DNA from 4 places in the Desulfoplanes formicivorans genome. Region 4 is predicted to be linked to each of the others. Evidence: predicted binding sites of a transcription regulator. Region 4 holds the regulator's gene; each other region holds the start of a gene.
What was found. Region 4 encodes sigma-54, which starts transcription at its own class of promoters, with help from an activator protein. Its sites were predicted from a motif close to CTGGCACGGNNNNTGCTT; they were not measured.
Positions count from the first base shown of each region.

Region 1 (4,192 bases), on a different contig from region 4:
ATCAGCGGGGAATAACAAAAACTCTGGAAGAGGTTGCCACCAAAAAATTTCAGGACCAGGGCATTGCCGTGCATTTCCTGACTCCCGAGGAACTCCAGGCCTTCAAGGACAAGACCCGCTCCGTCTGGGACAAGTACCGCAGTTCAATTCCCCAGGAGCTTTTCGATATGGTGGCCGCGACCCAGACGGACGACTATGTGGCTGTGGGAGATGCCGATTCCGGAACGAACAAGGGGCTCTACAACGCTGTAGCCACCTCCCTGTAATTTTCTAGTGAGATACGAGGAAACAACATGCTTGCACATATACTGGATCCCGCCCACAAAACCAGGGGCTTTTGGGGCTGGCTGGACGAAAATCTTGAAAAGCCCTTTCTGTTTGTCGGACTTCTGGCCATCATCTTCATCATCACCTGGCAGACCCTGTCCAGGTACATCCTTGCAAAACTCACCGGCAGTGCCAGTGCCGGGGCCTGGTCCGAAGAACTGGCCCGGTTCATCTTCATTTGGATTTCCTATCTGGCCATTCCCCTGGCCATCAAGAACCGGGAAAACATCCGGGTGGACATCCTTTTTGACCGTCTTTCCGAGCGGTGGCAGGGCATTTTCTGGATCGTCAATGATCTCTGCTTTCTGGTTCTGGCTGTGGCCGTGACCTTTCTGGGTGCCGACAAGCTCAGAATCCTCACCGACTATCCGCAGATCGCTCCTGGCCTGAATATCTCCTATGCCATTCCCTATGCCATTTTGCCCATAGGGTTTGCCCTCATGTGCCTGCGTCTGGGCCAGGATATCTACCAGCAATACCAAAAGACCGGCCTGAACGATTCCCTGCTTGCCGTGCTCATCACGGCCGTGCTCTTCACTCCTGTGCTCATTGGTGTGAAGTTCAGTGCGCCTGCCCTGCTTTTCGGCTACTTTTTGGTGTTCATTGCCATTGGTGTGCCCATCGGCATCAGCCTGGGGCTGGCCGCCCTGGTGACGGTAACTGTTTCGGGTACGCTTCCTGTGGCCTACATTGCCCAGACCGCGTTCACCTCCATTGACAGTTTTCCCATCATGGCCATTCCCTTTTTCATTGCTGCAGGTATCTTCATGGGTGCCGGAGGGTTATCCACCCGTCTTTTGAACCTGGCTGACGAGCTTCTTGGCCCCCTACCCGGAGGCATGGCCCTGGCAACCATTGCCACCTGCATGTTTTTTGCCGCCATTTCCGGTTCCGGACCAGCCACCGTGGCCGCCATTGGCTCCCTGACCATTCCGGCCATGATCGAACGCGGCTATGACAAGTTCTTTTCCTGTGCCGTTGTTGCCGCAGCCGGTGCCATCGGGGTCATGATTCCGCCCAGCAACCCCTTTGTCATCTACGGTGTTGCCGCCCAGGCCTCCATCGGCAACCTGTTCATCGCCGGTATCGTGCCCGGCCTCCTTACGGGCCTGGTGCTCATGGGCTTCAGCTATGTCTATTCCAAAAAGAAAGGCTGGATGGGTGAGGAAAAGGATCGTTCCATAAAGTCCGTGTTCAAGGCTTTCTGGAATGCCAAGCTGGCCCTTATGGTCCCGGTCATCGTGCTCGGGGGTATCTATGGTGGGTTGATGACCCCCACCGAGGCTGCAGCCGTGGCTGCATTCTACGGTCTGATTGTCGGGCTGTTCGTGTACAAGGGGCTCAATCGCCAGAATCTGGTCAAGACCTTCATGGATGTCTGCTCCACCTCGGCCATTGTCATCATCCTCATGGCCATGGCCAAGGTCTTCGGCAATGTCATGACCATTGAACAGATACCCACGGCCATTGCCAATTTCATCCTCGGCCTGACCAACAGCAAGATCGTCATTCTCCTGCTCATCAATGTGCTGCTGCTGTTCATCGGTACCTTTATGGAAGCCCTGGCCGCCATTGTCATTCTGGTGCCCATCCTGCTGCCCATCGTGCTCAAGGTCGGGGTTGACCCCATCCATTTCGGTATCATCATGGTCGTCAACCTGGCCATCGGGTTTGTCACCCCGCCGGTGGGCGTGAACCTGTTCGTGGCCGCTGGCGTTGCCCGGGTCAAACTGGGTGATATCTCCAAACAAATTGTGCCCATTCTGGCCCTGATGATTCTGGTCCTCTTGGCCATCACCTACATTCCCGCCATATCCCTGTGTCTGATTGACGGGTAGACTTCCCTCCCTGACACCCAAAGTCCCCGGCAGCCATGTGTTGCCGGGGACTTTTTTGGGGGGGCGCGGTCAAGACCTCATGAACGGGAATGGCCTCTGGAAGAAGTATGGTGCCATTTTGCATCGCCAAACAGACCGATGCAAAATGGCACCATTTTCGTTTTCCCCTTGTATGCTTTGCCACGCATCGATTGCCCACGGTTTTGATGCGTATCTGCACCAGGCAGCAGGTGGCCGTCCTTGCAGGCTGTTTTTGCACGCAGAGACAATAAGTTGTTTCATTTCAGCGTGTTGTACCTGTTTGTCTTTCTTGGCACAAGCTATGCTTTATGGGGACTAACTGGTCCGCAACAAGGACTGCAGCTTACTGACACACCAACATTCAATAGGAGACAGACGGATGGAATGCTGCCTTTCACACCAGGAACAGATGCTGGAGAACAAGATCAAAGGTCTTGATAATCCCTACCGTGAAACCCACAAACGCGTTTTCAAAATTCTTGAAACCATCGAAAACCAGACACCTTCCATTGATGTTGAACGTGCTCTGTACTTCACTCAATCAATGAAGGAAACCGAAGGCCAGCACCTGACCCTGCGTTGGGCCAAGGCCTTGTACAATATCGCCAAGAACATCACTGTGTATATTGATGACGATAACCTGCTCTGTGGTCGCGCCGGTGCCCAAGGTCGTTACGGCATCCTGTATCCCGAGTTGGATGGTGATTTTCTGGGCATGGCAGTCAAGGAATTGCCCAACCGGGAAAATTCTCCCTTTACCCTGACCCAGGAAGATGCCGATATCATCATCAATGAGATCGCTCCTTACTGGAAGGGCAAGACATATCATGAAGATCTGAACAAGGCCTTTGGGCCCGAGACCCATGCCCTGACCTATGACGATGCCGACGGTCTTCATTCCCGCTACATTGTCAACGAAACTTCTTCCTTTCGTTCCTGCCTCCAGTGGGTACACGATTACGAAGTCGTCCTGAAGCGTGGTTTCGGTGGCATCCGTGCAGAAATGCAGGAAAAGCTGGATGCCCTGGATCCCTTCTCTCCCAAGGACAACACCGAGAAGAAGCCCTTTATCGAAGCCATCATCACGGTTTGTGACGCCATTATCCTCTGGGCCAACCGCCATGCTGATCTGGCCGAGAAAAAGGCTGCCGAGGAAAAGGACGAAACCCGCAAGGCCGAGCTTCTGGAAATGGCCAGAATCTGCCGCAAGGTTCCCGAGCATCCTGCCGAGACCTTTCACGAGGCTGTCCAGTCCCAGTGGTTCACCCAGATGTTCTCCCGTCTGGAGCAGAAGACTGGAACCATTGTTTCCAACGGCCGCATGGATCAGTACTTCTACCCCTACTACAAAAAGGACGTGGAAGAAGGCCGCATGGACGAGATCAAGGCCATGGAACTGATCGAGTGCATGTTTGTAGGCATGGCCCAGTTCATTGATCTGTACATTTCTCCCCAGGGCGGTGACTTCAATGAAGGCTATGCCCATTGGGAAGCCGTGACCATTGGCGGCCAGACCAAGGATGGCCTGGATGCCACCAACGAACTTTCCTACCTGTTTCTGCGCTCCAAGCGTGAATTTCCGCACCATTATCCGGACCTGGCTGCCCGTATCCACGCCCGTGCGCCCCAGCGGTTTCTGGCCGAGATCGCCGAGACCATCAAGGAAGGTTCCGGTTTCCCCAAGCTGATCAACGACGAGGAAGTCATTCCCCTGCATCTGGCCAAGGGTGCCAAGTTCGAGGAGATCTACGACTACTCCATCTCCGGATGTGCCGAGATCCGCATGCCCAACCGCGACACCTACACCTCGGGTTGCCCGTACATCAACTTTGCCGCGGCCCTCGAGATGGTCATGTACAACGGCAAGATGCTCAAATACGGCGACGAGCAGCTTGCTCCGGCCACAGGCGATCCCTGCGAATTCAAGACCTTTGATGAATTCCTGAACGCCTACACCATTCAGCACAGAAATCTGCTCAAGCACGCCTTTGCCCAGCAAGCCCGGG
Region 1 covers NZ_BDFE01000015.1:265,317-269,508, reverse strand. Annotated here, with positions in the region: gene DPF_RS06155 (TRAP transporter substrate-binding protein) at 1-266, shown strand, start outside; gene DPF_RS06150 (TRAP transporter large permease) at 294-2,165, shown strand; gene hpsG ((2S)-3-sulfopropanediol dehydratase) at 2,566-4,192, shown strand, end outside.
Region 1: a site for sigma-54 is predicted at 2,476-2,493, ahead of hpsG ((2S)-3-sulfopropanediol dehydratase). Genes of this name have one in related genera too.

Region 2 (4,192 bases), on a different contig from region 4:
TCCATATCCTCCTCGATCATCCGTCCGTATTGACTCAACTGATATTGAGCACCGCACGCCGTGCAGTGCAACACCACGTTGCGTCAGGTCCTGACGGTTTGAAGGGGCTCGTAGCAGCGCAGGCAAAAAAACCGGGCATGGCCGCTCCGGCCGGTCCCTTGCCCGGGCGACCTGTCCTTGAGATGATGGCTCGAATCGTTGGGGTCGTTCTTTGGTCCAATAATCATAATCCGTGTTTCCTACAACGTAATGGTTACGGCGCAAGACGCCCTGTTGGCCTTTGCGCGGGCCTGTTCAACAGAAGTGCTCCGGGCCAGGGCCACACCCATGCGGCGGTGTCCCTTGACCTCGGGTTTGCCAAAAAGACGAATCTGGGTATCGGGTTCTTCCAGAGCCTTGTTCAGATTCCCGTAGGTGGTGGAAGTCGATGCCCCGCGGGCAATGATGACGCTTGAGGCTGACGGACCGTGAAAGGCAATCGACGGAATGGGAAGACCGAGAATGGCCCGGGCATGCAGGGCGAATTCCGAAAGATCCTGGGAAATCATGGTCACCATGCCGGTATCATGAGGCCGGGGAGAAACCTCGCTGAACAGGACCTCATCCCCCTTGACGAACAATTCAACCCCGAAAATGCCGTATCCCCCCAGGGCCGTGGTCACGGTCCGGGCGATACGTTCAGCTTCCCTGAGGGCGTTCTGGGACATGGGTTGCGGCTGCCAGGATTCCTGATAATCCCCGTTCTCCTGACGGTGACCAATGGGTCGACAAAAGGAGGTTCCGCCCACATGGCGAACCGTGAGCAAGGTAATCTCGTAATCAAAATCCACCAGGCCTTCGACAATGACCTCGCCCGCACCGGTCCTGCCCTCACTCTGGGACAACTCCCAGGCAGCCTCTATCTGATCCTCGCTTCGCACGGCCGATTGGCCGTGGCCTGACGAGCTCATGATGGGCTTGACCACGCAGGGGATGCCGATCTCTTCGACGGCCTGCACAAATTCCTCTTTGGTGGCGGCAAACCTGTAGGGTGACGTCTTGATGCCAAGCTCTTCGGCCGCCAACCGTCTGATCCCCTCCCGATTCATGGTCAGCCGGGTGGCCCGGGCCGTGGGAATGACCGTAAAGCCCTCGTCCTCCAATTCCTGCAGGGTATCCGTGGCAATGGCTTCAATCTCCGGGACGATATAATCCGGCTTTTCCTGCTCCACGATCTCGCGAAGCCTTGTGCCGTCCAGCATGGACAGGGTATAGGAACGATGGGCGACCTGCATGGCCGGCCCGTTTGCATACCGGTCAACAGCAATGACCTCCACACCGAGTCGCTGGAGTTCAATGACCACTTCCTTGCCCAGTTCTCCGGAACCGAGAAGAAGGACCTTGGTGGCCGTGGGTGAGAGGGGGGTTCCAATGGTAGTCATGATGTGCTCGCCTTGCTTGTGGTTGTTGACTCATCCTTCAGGGACTCATGGTGATAGAAAACCACTTCCACGGGTTCACGGGTTACCAGCCCCCCGGAAATCATGGGTTGGATGCTCTCCAGAAAGGGACGGACATGCTCGCTGTTGGCAACCATTTCCACGACCAGGGGCATGTTTTCGGCAATGCGGAGGATCTTGTTGGTCCGAACCCCGCGGACCCCGAACCCGGCAATGGCACGGGTTACCGTCCCGCCGGGCATGCCCAGGGACTGAGCCGTTGCAAGAAGCCGCTCATATACCGGAATGCCTTCGTACTTATCGTTTTCCCCGACATAAATCCTGATTCTTTCTGCATGATGGCGTAATGGCATGAACGTTCCCCTCCCTGGCCGTATTGGCGCTGCAACATTCTGATGGGACAAGCCGTCTTGAAAACCCGTTGACGCGGGGCTCTTTAGCCTATTTCCCTCAGGTTAGCCAGTCTGTTTGCCTCCCCTGCAAAATGGGCTTATTTTGCGCATATCACCTTCAAAAAGGCTTATTTTTCGCCCACTATCTTTCGCGAAATTTACAACCAATTGAAATAATAATATATAAAATCAGGCACCGTTCATGCATTAGACAACACGAGAATCAAGTTCGCTTGCCAATGCCTTTTTTCAACCCTGGAATCCGGATCTCATATGCGCCTTTGTCTGGCCTGCTATGGAAACCGTCTGGCGGTTCTTTTTGACAACGCCACAACCTTTCGCATCTATGATGTTGAAGATGAACATATTTGCCCCGCAGGGCACATTTCCCTCCCGTTCGCTGACCTCCCTTCCAAGGTCGCATCCATCATGTCCTGCGGGGTGAACACCCTTATCTGCGGGGGCATTTCCGGCTGCACCCTGCGACTGATCACGGGCGCCCAGCTTGAAGTCATTCCCTGGATCTGCGGGGAAATCGACGGGGTTCTTGCCGCCTGGCAGCGCAATACCCTTGACGATCTGACCATGCCCGGATGCAGGGGTACATGCAGAAACGGCGGACGGGGTCAGGGCCAAGGCCGAAGATGCGGCCACGCCCAGCAATACAAGGTAACCCCTTTGGGCAAACCTACCAACCACCATCAAGAAGAAGGATGAAGCATGAAAATCGCTATCAGTTCCCAGGGAAAGACTCTGAACAGCAAGGTTGATCCCCGATTCGGTCGCGCCAAGGGATTTGTGGTCTATGATCTGGAAACCGGATCCACGGCATACGCATCCAACGACCAGAACCTGAACATTGCCCAGGGTGCAGGTATCCAGACGGCACAAAACGTGGCCAAGACCGGAGCCCAGGCGGTCATCACCGGCAATATCGGCCCCAAGGCCTTTACTGCCCTCAAGCAGGGCGACATCACCATGTACCTGTTCACGAGCGGCACCGTAGGCGAGGCCATTGAGGCCTACAAGAAAGGTGATCTCACGCCTGCAACCGATGCCAACAAGCCGGGGCATTGGTAAGTTTTCAAACCATTGCATGGAACCATCCGGGATGCTGCCAGCAAACCATGCTTCCCGTGTTTCCATGGCTCAACCCGCGTAAGTTGGACTTTTTTTGCAAACACTTTGCGGCAACGATCTTTTTTCCTGGTCCCCTTACGGTGTTGCTGCCCACGATGCACTACTTGTGAGGCCACCAGGGGAACGACCACAACGCAACAAGGAGGAATGGATCATGCCAGGATTTGACGGAACAGGACCCAGGGGTCAGGGCCCCATGACAGGCGGTGGTTTCGGCCGCTGTTCGGGCACAGGATACGGCATGCGGCCCGGCTTTGGCCGGGGTGGCAACCGGGCCAGGGCATGGAGCCGGTTGACTCCTGCCGGCAGGCGAGTTGACGCACCCATGCAGCCCATGGACGAAACCCTTGACGCGGCCACGCTCGACAACAGGATCGCCACGCTGACCCGGGAATTGGAACAACTCAGGAAACAACGTCAGAACCTTGACTGATTCCCAATCCGTCTCATTGGGAACAGACCCACAAACATTGTTTCACCAACCAGGCAACAGGCCGTGTGCAGGCCGCACGGTCTGTTTGCTTGTGACACAAACCCCCTCATGCACCATCAGGAAACCATCATGCCCCCATCTTTTTCTCATACCCGGAAAGACCCTCAAACGTCCTCAACTTCCCCGACACCCCATGTCGAGGACAGCGAACCCGGATCACTGTGCTTTTGCCGACAATGCGGTGCATCCTCACCCCACCAGAAGGGGAAACCTTGCGAATCCATCCCTTGCCCCTGTTGCGGGGCACCCATGACCCGAAAATTCTAGGAGCCAGCATGAAAATCGCCATTGCCAGCGGGAAGGGCGGAACAGGGAAAACCACCATTTCCGTCAATCTCGCCGCCTTGTTACAACAGACGGGTCACAAAGTGACCCTGGTTGATTGCGATGTGGAGGAACCCAATTCCCATTTTTTCCTCGCCACCACATGGCAGGACGAACAAACAGCATATGTTCCGGTCCCCCAAATCGACGCAACCAAATGTCTGGGAGAAACCTGCCAAAAATGCTCTCAGGCCTGTAAGTTCAAAGCCATGATCTGGATGGTCAATGCCATCATGGTCTTCCCGGAGCTCTGCCACAGCTGCGGCCTGTGCAACCTGGTCTGTCCGGCCGATGCCATTTCCGACACGGTACGTGAAGTAGGCGCACTCCGCCATGGTCAGGGAAAAGGCATTGATCTGTATGGCGGATTGTTGCGTATCGGCGAGGCCATGGCCCCACCGCTC
Region 2 covers NZ_BDFE01000020.1:98,183-102,374, reverse strand. Annotated here, with positions in the region: gene DPF_RS14470 (dual CXXC motif small (seleno)protein) at 1-74, opposite strand, end outside; gene DPF_RS14150 (hypothetical protein) at 84-227, opposite strand; gene purT (formate-dependent phosphoribosylglycinamide formyltransferase) at 240-1,421, opposite strand; gene DPF_RS11950 (DUF190 domain-containing protein) at 1,418-1,792, opposite strand; gene DPF_RS11945 (NifB/NifX family molybdenum-iron cluster-binding protein) at 2,105-2,548, shown strand; gene DPF_RS11940 (NifB/NifX family molybdenum-iron cluster-binding protein) at 2,552-2,911, shown strand; gene DPF_RS11935 (DUF5320 domain-containing protein) at 3,126-3,404, shown strand; gene DPF_RS11930 (ATP-binding protein) at 3,740-4,192, shown strand, end outside.
Region 2: a site for sigma-54 is predicted at 2,022-2,039, ahead of DPF_RS11945 (NifB/NifX family molybdenum-iron cluster-binding protein). Genes of this name have one in related genera too.

Region 3 (4,192 bases), on a different contig from region 4:
TCCGGCCGCGACCATCCGGACCGATCCCTTGGAGTTTTTCGCGCGTAACCTGCCCTGCCCTCTGGACTGGGAAGCCAAGTTGTACCAGTATCGAACGTCAACAGGCAGAATCATGCCTTTGGTATCCACATAATCGAAACAAGTCGGCTCAAAGGAGAAACACATGGAACTATTGACCGTACCCCTTGAAAAACCCCAGGACATGAATTGTATCCTTGGTCAATCCCATTTCATCAAGACGGTGGAAGATCTGCACGAAGCCATGGTCAATGCCGTGCCCATGGCCAAGTTCGGGATCGCCTTTTGCGAGGCCTCCCAGGACTGTCTGGTCCGGTACTCGGGAACCGATCCGGAACTCGTGGAGCTGGCCAAGAAAAATGCCTATGCCCTGGCTGCCGGACATGTGTTCATCATCCTCATGAAGGATTTGTTCCCCCTCAACGTGCTCAATGCCGTCAAGAACGTCAACGAGGTCTGTCGCGTGTTCTGCGCCACGGCCAATCCTGTTGAGGTTATCATTGCCCAGACCACGCAGGGCCGAGGAGTTCTGGGTGTTGTGGATGGGTTCGCCTCCAAGGGCATTGAGACCGAAAAAGACATTGCCGCGCGCAAGGAGTTTTTACGGGCCATCGGCTACAAGGGATAAAGGGATAAGGCCCTTTGTGTACGCTTGACCATTACATCCTTTGCAGGTTGCTGCCTGCAAAGGATTACTTTTTGGAAACCCCAAAAGGTAAGACAATCAAGGGCTTGGCAAAGAACTTATCGGGTCCGAAGTGTTTCCTGGGTGTAACATGCTGAAATGACAGCCACTGATTTGAGGGGCGCTGCCTGCTCACAGACAGACCGTGCCATGGTATGGAAGATGCTACGGCAATGGATGGTTTTGGACCGGATTACCATTTTTCAAGATCATTCAAGGAGCGTCCCATGTCCTGTCCTGGTTGTCTGCAACCATTTATCATCCTTTCCTCCCGCATCGTGAACAATCGGCTCCTGGATATCCGAGGCTTCACCCATGAAGGGATCCTTGATATCGAGTTGGTTCAGCATCCCGAGATCCCTCTTGGGGACGAGGAGCCGTCTCTGGCACAGGACGATGCCCTGGATACCATCGAGGCCTTCAGGGAGGGGCTCATGGATCGTTTGGGTGAACGCGAAATGACCTGGCTCAGAATGCCCATCTCAGGCGTGTACTCCCTGGAGGTCCGACAGGCCGGAAGGGCGGTGCTCTTCTGGATGGGTCGGGAAAAGCAGGTCAGCTGGGCGCCGCTCAAGGAAGATGATTGAAATCCCCTTGTTATTTTAGGGGATAATAACGACAGGAACTTTCATGAAATTTCCATTGCCTTTTCTTGCCTTCTTGGGCAAGGCGGACTCAGGAAGACTGTCAAGGAACCACTCAAGGAGGCATGCAATATGTTCAAGGGAAGCGCTGTAACATTGGGGGCCGGCGATCCCTATTTCTGTACCTGGAACGAACGGAATTCCCAAAGTTTTGTTCCCAAGCCGTCACCGCGTCTGTTCCACCGGCTCGAGGAACATGTTCTCGAACGGATTATCAGGGCGTGCGACCGTTTTTTTGCCGTGGCCATTTTTGCCTGTGGCTGGGTGATCAAGGCGGATGATTCGCCGTACAGATAGAAAAGGTTGTTTGTGCGGTATTGCAAAAGCCCCTGCTTGCAGGGGCTTTTGTCGTTTGGGCTCCACCCAGGTGGAGCAGGAACCTGGAATCTGGCTAAAATGTCAATATTGTTAAATATTATTTATTACAATATGATAAGAACTAAAGGAAAAGGTGCTGCCGGCTGGAGTTCAACGGTGCTGTGATTATAACTTGCTGAAACATAATGAATATTATGATTATGGACTCGGTTGTTGTTCCATGTGAATATAGTTTTCATAATTGTGTATGTGAACGAGGCCATGTCCCTTGGATGTTCTAAAAATAACAAAATTGTTCAAAGTAAAGTGCGTTTTGTGGGAAATATATTTTTTAATTAGTTATATCAATACATTAAGAATATGGCACCTCTCTTGCTGTTTGTGGGGAACAACAATGTTTTCCAACCAATTGCAACAAGGGAGGTTTTTTTATGTCGTGGTCGTGCAGGAGGTCATCTTTCAGAACAGTTTTCAACACAATGTGGCTTACGGGTGCCCTGGTGTGCGCCGTTCTTCCCACGGCAGCCCTTGCTGAATCGGAATCCCTTTCCCAGGGCAATGCCAATATCTTGTGGACACTGATGGCCGCTTTTCTGGTCATGTTCATGCAGGCCGGATTTGCCATGGTGGAGACCGGCTTTACCCGGGCCAAGAATGCCGGGAACATTCTCATGAAAAATGTCATGGATTTTGGTGTGGGCTCCATAGCCTTTTTATTTGTGGGCTTTGCCCTGATGTTCGGTCTGGATGTGGGGGGTGTTTTCGGAGCCAGTGGTTTTGGTCTTTCAGGGGTCACTCCGGCAACTCCGGATGGACAATGGACCCTGACATTCTGGTTCTTTCAGTCGGTATTTTGCGCCACTGCCGCCACCATTGTGTCGGGCGGAGTTGCTGAGCGAACCAAGTTCGGCTCGTATCTCATTGTCAGTCTGGTCCTTTCCACCATCATTTATCCCATTTCCGGCCATTGGTGCTGGGGCAGCCTGTGGCTTGGGGATTCCGGTGCCGGCTGGCTTGAAGGCATGGGATTCACCGATTTTGCCGGCTCCACGGTTGTCCACTCGGTGGGAGGCTGGATAGCCCTTGCCGGAGCCATTGTCCTTGGTCCCCGCATTGGCAAATATTCTCCGGACGGTAAGGCCAAAGCCATTCCCGGGCATAACATCCCTCTGGCCGCACTGGGCGTGTTTATCCTCTGGTTCGGGTGGTTCGGTTTCAATGCCGGCAGCACCACCACGGCCGATGGAACCATCGGGTACATCGCCGTCAACACGTCCCTGGCCGCTTGTGCCGGTGCCATTGGTGCCATGATCATGGCCTGGATCAAGTTTGGCAAGCCTGACACCTCCATGACCTTGAATGGCGTGCTCGCCGGACTGGTGGGAATCACGGCCGGATGTTACGAGGTCGCTCCTTCCGGGTCCATTCTCATCGGGCTTATGGCGGGCTTTCTGGTGGTCCTGTCTGTGGAGTTCATCGACAAGGTTCTGCACATTGATGATCCTGTTGGCGCGGTTTCCGTGCACGGCGTTTGCGGTGCCTTTGGTACCCTGGTGGTTGGTCTGTTCGCGGCCCCGGGATACGGGGATCAGGTCGGCCTGTTCTATGGCGGCGGCATCAGCCTTTTGCTGGTCCAGCTTGTGGGCATAGCCGTTGTTTTTGCCTGGGCGTTTGGCACCGGTCTGGTTCTCTTCAAGGTTATCAAGGCTGTCTGCGGCATCAGGGTCAGTGAAACCGAAGAGCTCAAGGGACTGGATATTACCGAACACGGCATGGAGTCCTACAACGGCTTCCAGATCTTTACCACCGAATAGGGATATGGCCACAGATACCTGCCATATGAATAACGACGCCAAGATCAAGGAGAAAGACACATTATGAAACTCGTCATTGCCTATATCCGGCCCGAACGGCTCAACGCCGTCAAGCAGGCCCTGTATGAAAGGAAAATCTATAACATGTCCGTGACCAACAGCCTGGGCAGCGGCCGTCAAAAGGGTTTTACCGAAACCTACCGCGGAGTGGTCATGGAGGTGAATCTCCTGAAGAAAATTCGTCTGGAAATCGGCTTGAACGATGATTTTCTGGACGCTGCCCTGGCCGCTATCAAACAGGGCGCTCAAACGGGTGCCGAAGGGGATGGAGTTATTTTTGTCCAGGATCTGGAGCAGGCCATCCGCATCCGTACCGAAGAAGAAGGCCCGACCGCCATGGGCTGATTTCTCGAACATACCAATCCGCATACCTCCTTACCTTTGTGCCGGAGGAGGCCGCATCTCCGGCACCACAAGGCCCCTGTATCGTGCAGGGGCCTTGTTTGTGTTTTGGGGGGATAAGTATTTTCTGTGGCCGGAAGATGGTGACTGCCTGGCCAAGATGGATTAGGGATGGTGCACCCAAGGCTGGGGAAATCGTGCACAATCAGCAACGGCCATGTTGTCTTGGGCTGTTTGGTCTCTGGCATGCTGTGAAAAGAAACTTTTTTTTCTTGGTCAGGACGCGTCGCATTGGCAATCAATAACCAGGA
Region 3 covers NZ_BDFE01000015.1:378,694-382,885, forward strand. Annotated here, with positions in the region: gene DPF_RS06625 (class I adenylate cyclase domain-containing protein) at 1-133, shown strand, start outside; gene DPF_RS06630 (adenosine-specific kinase) at 164-646, shown strand; gene DPF_RS06635 (hypothetical protein) at 931-1,290, shown strand; gene DPF_RS06640 (hypothetical protein) at 1,420-1,644, shown strand; gene DPF_RS06645 (ammonium transporter) at 2,145-3,479, shown strand; gene DPF_RS06650 (P-II family nitrogen regulator) at 3,543-3,884, shown strand.
Region 3: a site for sigma-54 is predicted at 2,026-2,043, ahead of DPF_RS06645 (ammonium transporter). Genes of this name have one in related genera too.

Region 4 (4,192 bases):
TTTGAAGGCAATGTGCATGTGGTGCGCGATGATTTCAGGATCTGGTCCGAGAAATTGATCATTTATCTTGCCGAGAATGAAACATCCACTTCCACGGCCACCCCGGGCAATGACCAGCCGTCCCAGGATCTTTCCAATGTTGAAAAGATTGTGGCCCTGAACAATGTCCGGTTGGAAAGTCAGGGCAAAAAAGGGTTCTGCGGCAAGGCCATCTATTTTCAGCAGCAGGAGATGTTGCAGATGGAAGAAAGTCCCCGCCTTGAAGACGGCAAGAACACCATCAGCGGGGAAATCATCAAGCTGTATACGCGGGATAATCGCAGCGAGATCATTGGTGGCAAAAAACGGGTCGAGGCCATTTTCTTTTCCCGCCCCCAACAGACGAAGTGATACCATGGCGATTCTCAGGGCTCATGATCTCGTAAAAATTTTCGGCAAGAAACGGGTTGTCAAAGGCATCACCATCCAGGTTGAGGATGGTGAGGTTGTCGGTCTGCTTGGTCCCAATGGTGCCGGGAAAACCACCACCTTTTACATGCTTGTTGGAATCATTCGGCCCAATGGGGGCTCGGTGTTTCTGGGGGACCAGGAAATCACCCGGTGGCCCTTGCATCAGAGGGCCAAAAGCGGCGTCAGTTATCTGCCCCAGGAAAGTTCCATCTTCAAGAAGCTGACTGTTCGCCAGAATCTGATGATCATTCTGGAATACACGGGCCTGTCCAGGAAAAAGCGCAACGAAAAAGCCGATCATCTCCTTGAGCAATTGGGTATTACCCGCCTTGCCCATCAAAAGGCAGCCTTCTTGTCCGGAGGAGAACGCCGACGCCTGGAGATTGCTCGCGCCCTGATTCAGGACCCCACCTTCATCCTTCTTGACGAACCCTTTGCCGGTATTGATCCCTTGGCTGTGGAGGATATCCAGCAGATTATCCGTTCCCTGCGGGAGTTGGGTATTGGAGTGCTCATTTCGGATCACAATGTCCGGGAGACCCTCAATATCTGCGATCGTGCCTCCATTGTGTATGATGGGCAGATCATCCTTGAAGGAACCCCTGACGAGATCGTCAATAATCCCAAGGCGCGGCAGATTTATCTTGGAGAAGATTTCACCCTTTAGATGATTGCAAGGGGTTTGCTTCTGTGGCACAAGGAAAGTGCAGGCAAACTTGAATGATCCTTTTTTCACTTTATTGAAATAATTCATAACATTTTTGCAACCTTTCTTTAGCCGGGCACTCTTTGACGCCCGGGTAGTCCTGCCTCGACGAGAATACTTATGGCTCTGGAATTACGACAAAATCTCAAGCTCACTCAGCAGCTGGTCATGACCCCTCAATTGCAGCAGGCGATCAAGCTTTTACAGCTATCGCGGGTAGAGCTGCTGGACGTGATTCAGGAAGAACTGCTGGAAAATCCCATGCTCGACGAACAAGGTCAGGGCGAAAACAAGTCCGAGCAGGAGAGCAATCAGGAGGCCGAGACCAAAGGACAGGATGACAAGAAGGAATTGGCAACTGAGGAAAAAGATTTCCTCAAGAATGCCGAATGGGAAGATTATCTGGGAGATTTTTCCAGTACCACCCGACAGGTTCAGGGGTATGAAAGTGAGTCCCTGGAAGAGATCAGTTCCTATGAAGGCCGCGTTTCGGCCAAGCCCTCCCTTGAGGGTCATCTGCTCTGGCAGCTCCATCTTTCCGATATAGACGAAGAAGATTGTCGCATTGGTGAGATGATCATTGGCAGCCTCACCTCTTCCGGATATCTGGCCGCCAGTGTGGAAGACCTTGCCCAACAGCTTGGGGTATCGGAAGAAACCGTGGAGCGGGTGCTTGGGGTTGTCCAGCATTTTGACCCCGTTGGCATTGCTGCCCGCACGGCCAAGGAGTGTTTGCTCATCCAGCTTGATGCTGTTGACGACCATGATCCCATCCTCAGGTCCCTTATCGAGGATCATCTGGAAGACATTGAGCAACGCCGGTACAAGCCCCTTTTGCGCAAGTTCAAGCTCGCCAAGGACGATCTCAAGGAATATCTTGACGTCATTACCGCCCTGGATCCCCTGCCCGGTGCCAGTTACGGATCTTCCACCTCGGTTTATGTCAGCCCTGATGCCTACGTGTACAAGTATGACGATGATTATATCATTGTCCTCAATGACGATGGTTTGCCCAAATTGCAGCTCAACCCCTTTTACATGGAGACCATGCAGGGGCGGACAAGCAAGGAAGACTCATCCTATCTTCATGAAAAAATGCGTGCTGCCCAGTGGTTGATGAAGAGTCTGCAGCAGCGTCAGCGGACCCTGTTCAAGGTGGTGGAAAGTATCGTCAAGTTTCAGCATGATTTTTTCGATTACGGACCCACACGCCTCAAACCCCTTATCCTCAAGGATGTGGCTGCTGATATTGACATGCACGAGTCAACGGTCAGCCGGATCACCACCAACAAGTACCTGGCAACACCTCACGGTATTTTTGAACTCAAATATTTTTTCAACAGCGCATTGGATCTGGACGACGGGACCCAGGTGGGTTCGGAAAGTGTCAAGGTGGCCATCAAGAAGATCATTGAAGGAGAAGATCCCAAAAAGCCGTACAGCGACGAAAAAATTTCCAAAATGCTCAAGGACATTCTTGAGGTGAATATTGCGCGCAGGACCGTGGCCAAGTACCGTTCGGCCCTGAATATTGAATCGTCTTCCAGGCGCAAAAAATTTTTCTGATTCTCCCAGGGCTTTTTCCGGAGTACAAGGAAACTTTCTTGGAGCCGTGTTTGGGACGGCATACATGTGTTGTCGTGTACCCACCTTTATCCAGGAGGTATTCTATGAATATGAACTTCAACTTCAAGAACTTCGAGCCTTCAGATCATCTGCGCGAGTATGCCAAGGGTCGTTTTGGCAAGATTGCCAAGTATGTCCCCAATCCGGATAACGCTGATCTCCAGGTCAATCTTGAAGTGGAAAAGTTTCGTCATCGGGCAGATGTGGTCCTCACCGGTGACAACCTCCGATTGTCGGCCAACGAGCAGAGCGAAGACATGTACTCCACGGTGGACCTGCTCCTTGACAAGCTCGAGGCCCAGGTGCGCCGTGTACGCGACAAGGGCAAGAAGGTCAGGAAAAAGGGGGCAACCGGCAGATTTGATGTCATCAGTTTTTCCGATGAAACGGAACTCAAGGGGCAAACCCCGACTATTGTCCGCTCGGACCGTTTTTCTCCCAAGCCCATGGGCGTGGATGAAGCGGCCATGCAGCTGGACAGCCTCGAAGATGATTTTTTGGTTTTTCTCAATGCTGAAACAGAACGGGTCAATGTGATCTATCACCGCAAAAACGGAGATTTCGGTCTTATTGATCCTGGGATTTGATACATGAAACTTGCTGATTTTCTCGATGATGCATGTGTAATCGCTGACTTGCAGGCCAGGACCAAGGAGGAGGTCCTGGCCGAACTTATTGAACCCCTCAAGGCAAGGTGGCCCGAACTTGATCAGGAAAAGATACTTTCGGTTCTTCTGGACAGGGAAAAGCTCGGGACAACGGGGATAGGTGACGGCATTGCCATCCCTCATGGCAAGATGGAGGGGATCCAGGAGGTCGGGCTTGTTGTTGGTCGCAGCCTCGAAGGACTGGATTTCAACGCGCTGGACCACAAGCCCTGCCGTATCTTTTTTCTGGTGCTGGCACCGGAACATGTGGCAGGAATGCATTTGCGGATCTTGGCCCATATTTCCCGACTCCTTCAAGATGTTTCCTTTCGGCAGGCATTTCTCAATGCGTCTGACAAGATGGCCTTGTGCAACCTCCTCAAGGAGGCGTAGCCTGTGAGTTCGATCACACCCCCTGTTGTCATTTTGACCGGTTTGTCCGGGGCAGGCAAAAGTACCGCTCTCAACGTGTTTGAAGATCTCGGTTTTTTTTGTGTCGATGGTCTTCCGGCAAGCATCCTTACCGCCCTGGTCACTCTGTTTGCTCAAGAAAAAAACAGCAAATACAGGGGGATTGCCTTGGGTATGGACCTGCGGCAACTGGATTTCATGGACCAGTGGCTTCTTGCCCGGGAAGAACTGGACAAGCTGGGGGTCGTTCCCAGGATTCTTTTTATTGAAGCCGCAACCAATGTTCTGCTGCGTCGTTACGCCACAACCCGACGTCCCCATCCCCTTGAAAACCGCGTGGCCGGCCTGGAGC
Region 4 covers NZ_BDFE01000016.1:157,858-162,049, reverse strand. Annotated here, with positions in the region: gene DPF_RS08680 (LptA/OstA family protein) at 1-390, shown strand, start outside; gene lptB (LPS export ABC transporter ATP-binding protein) at 395-1,117, shown strand; gene rpoN (RNA polymerase factor sigma-54) at 1,277-2,722, shown strand; gene hpf (ribosome hibernation-promoting factor, HPF/YfiA family) at 2,827-3,369, shown strand; gene DPF_RS08660 (PTS sugar transporter subunit IIA) at 3,373-3,822, shown strand; gene rapZ (RNase adapter RapZ) at 3,826-4,192, shown strand, end outside.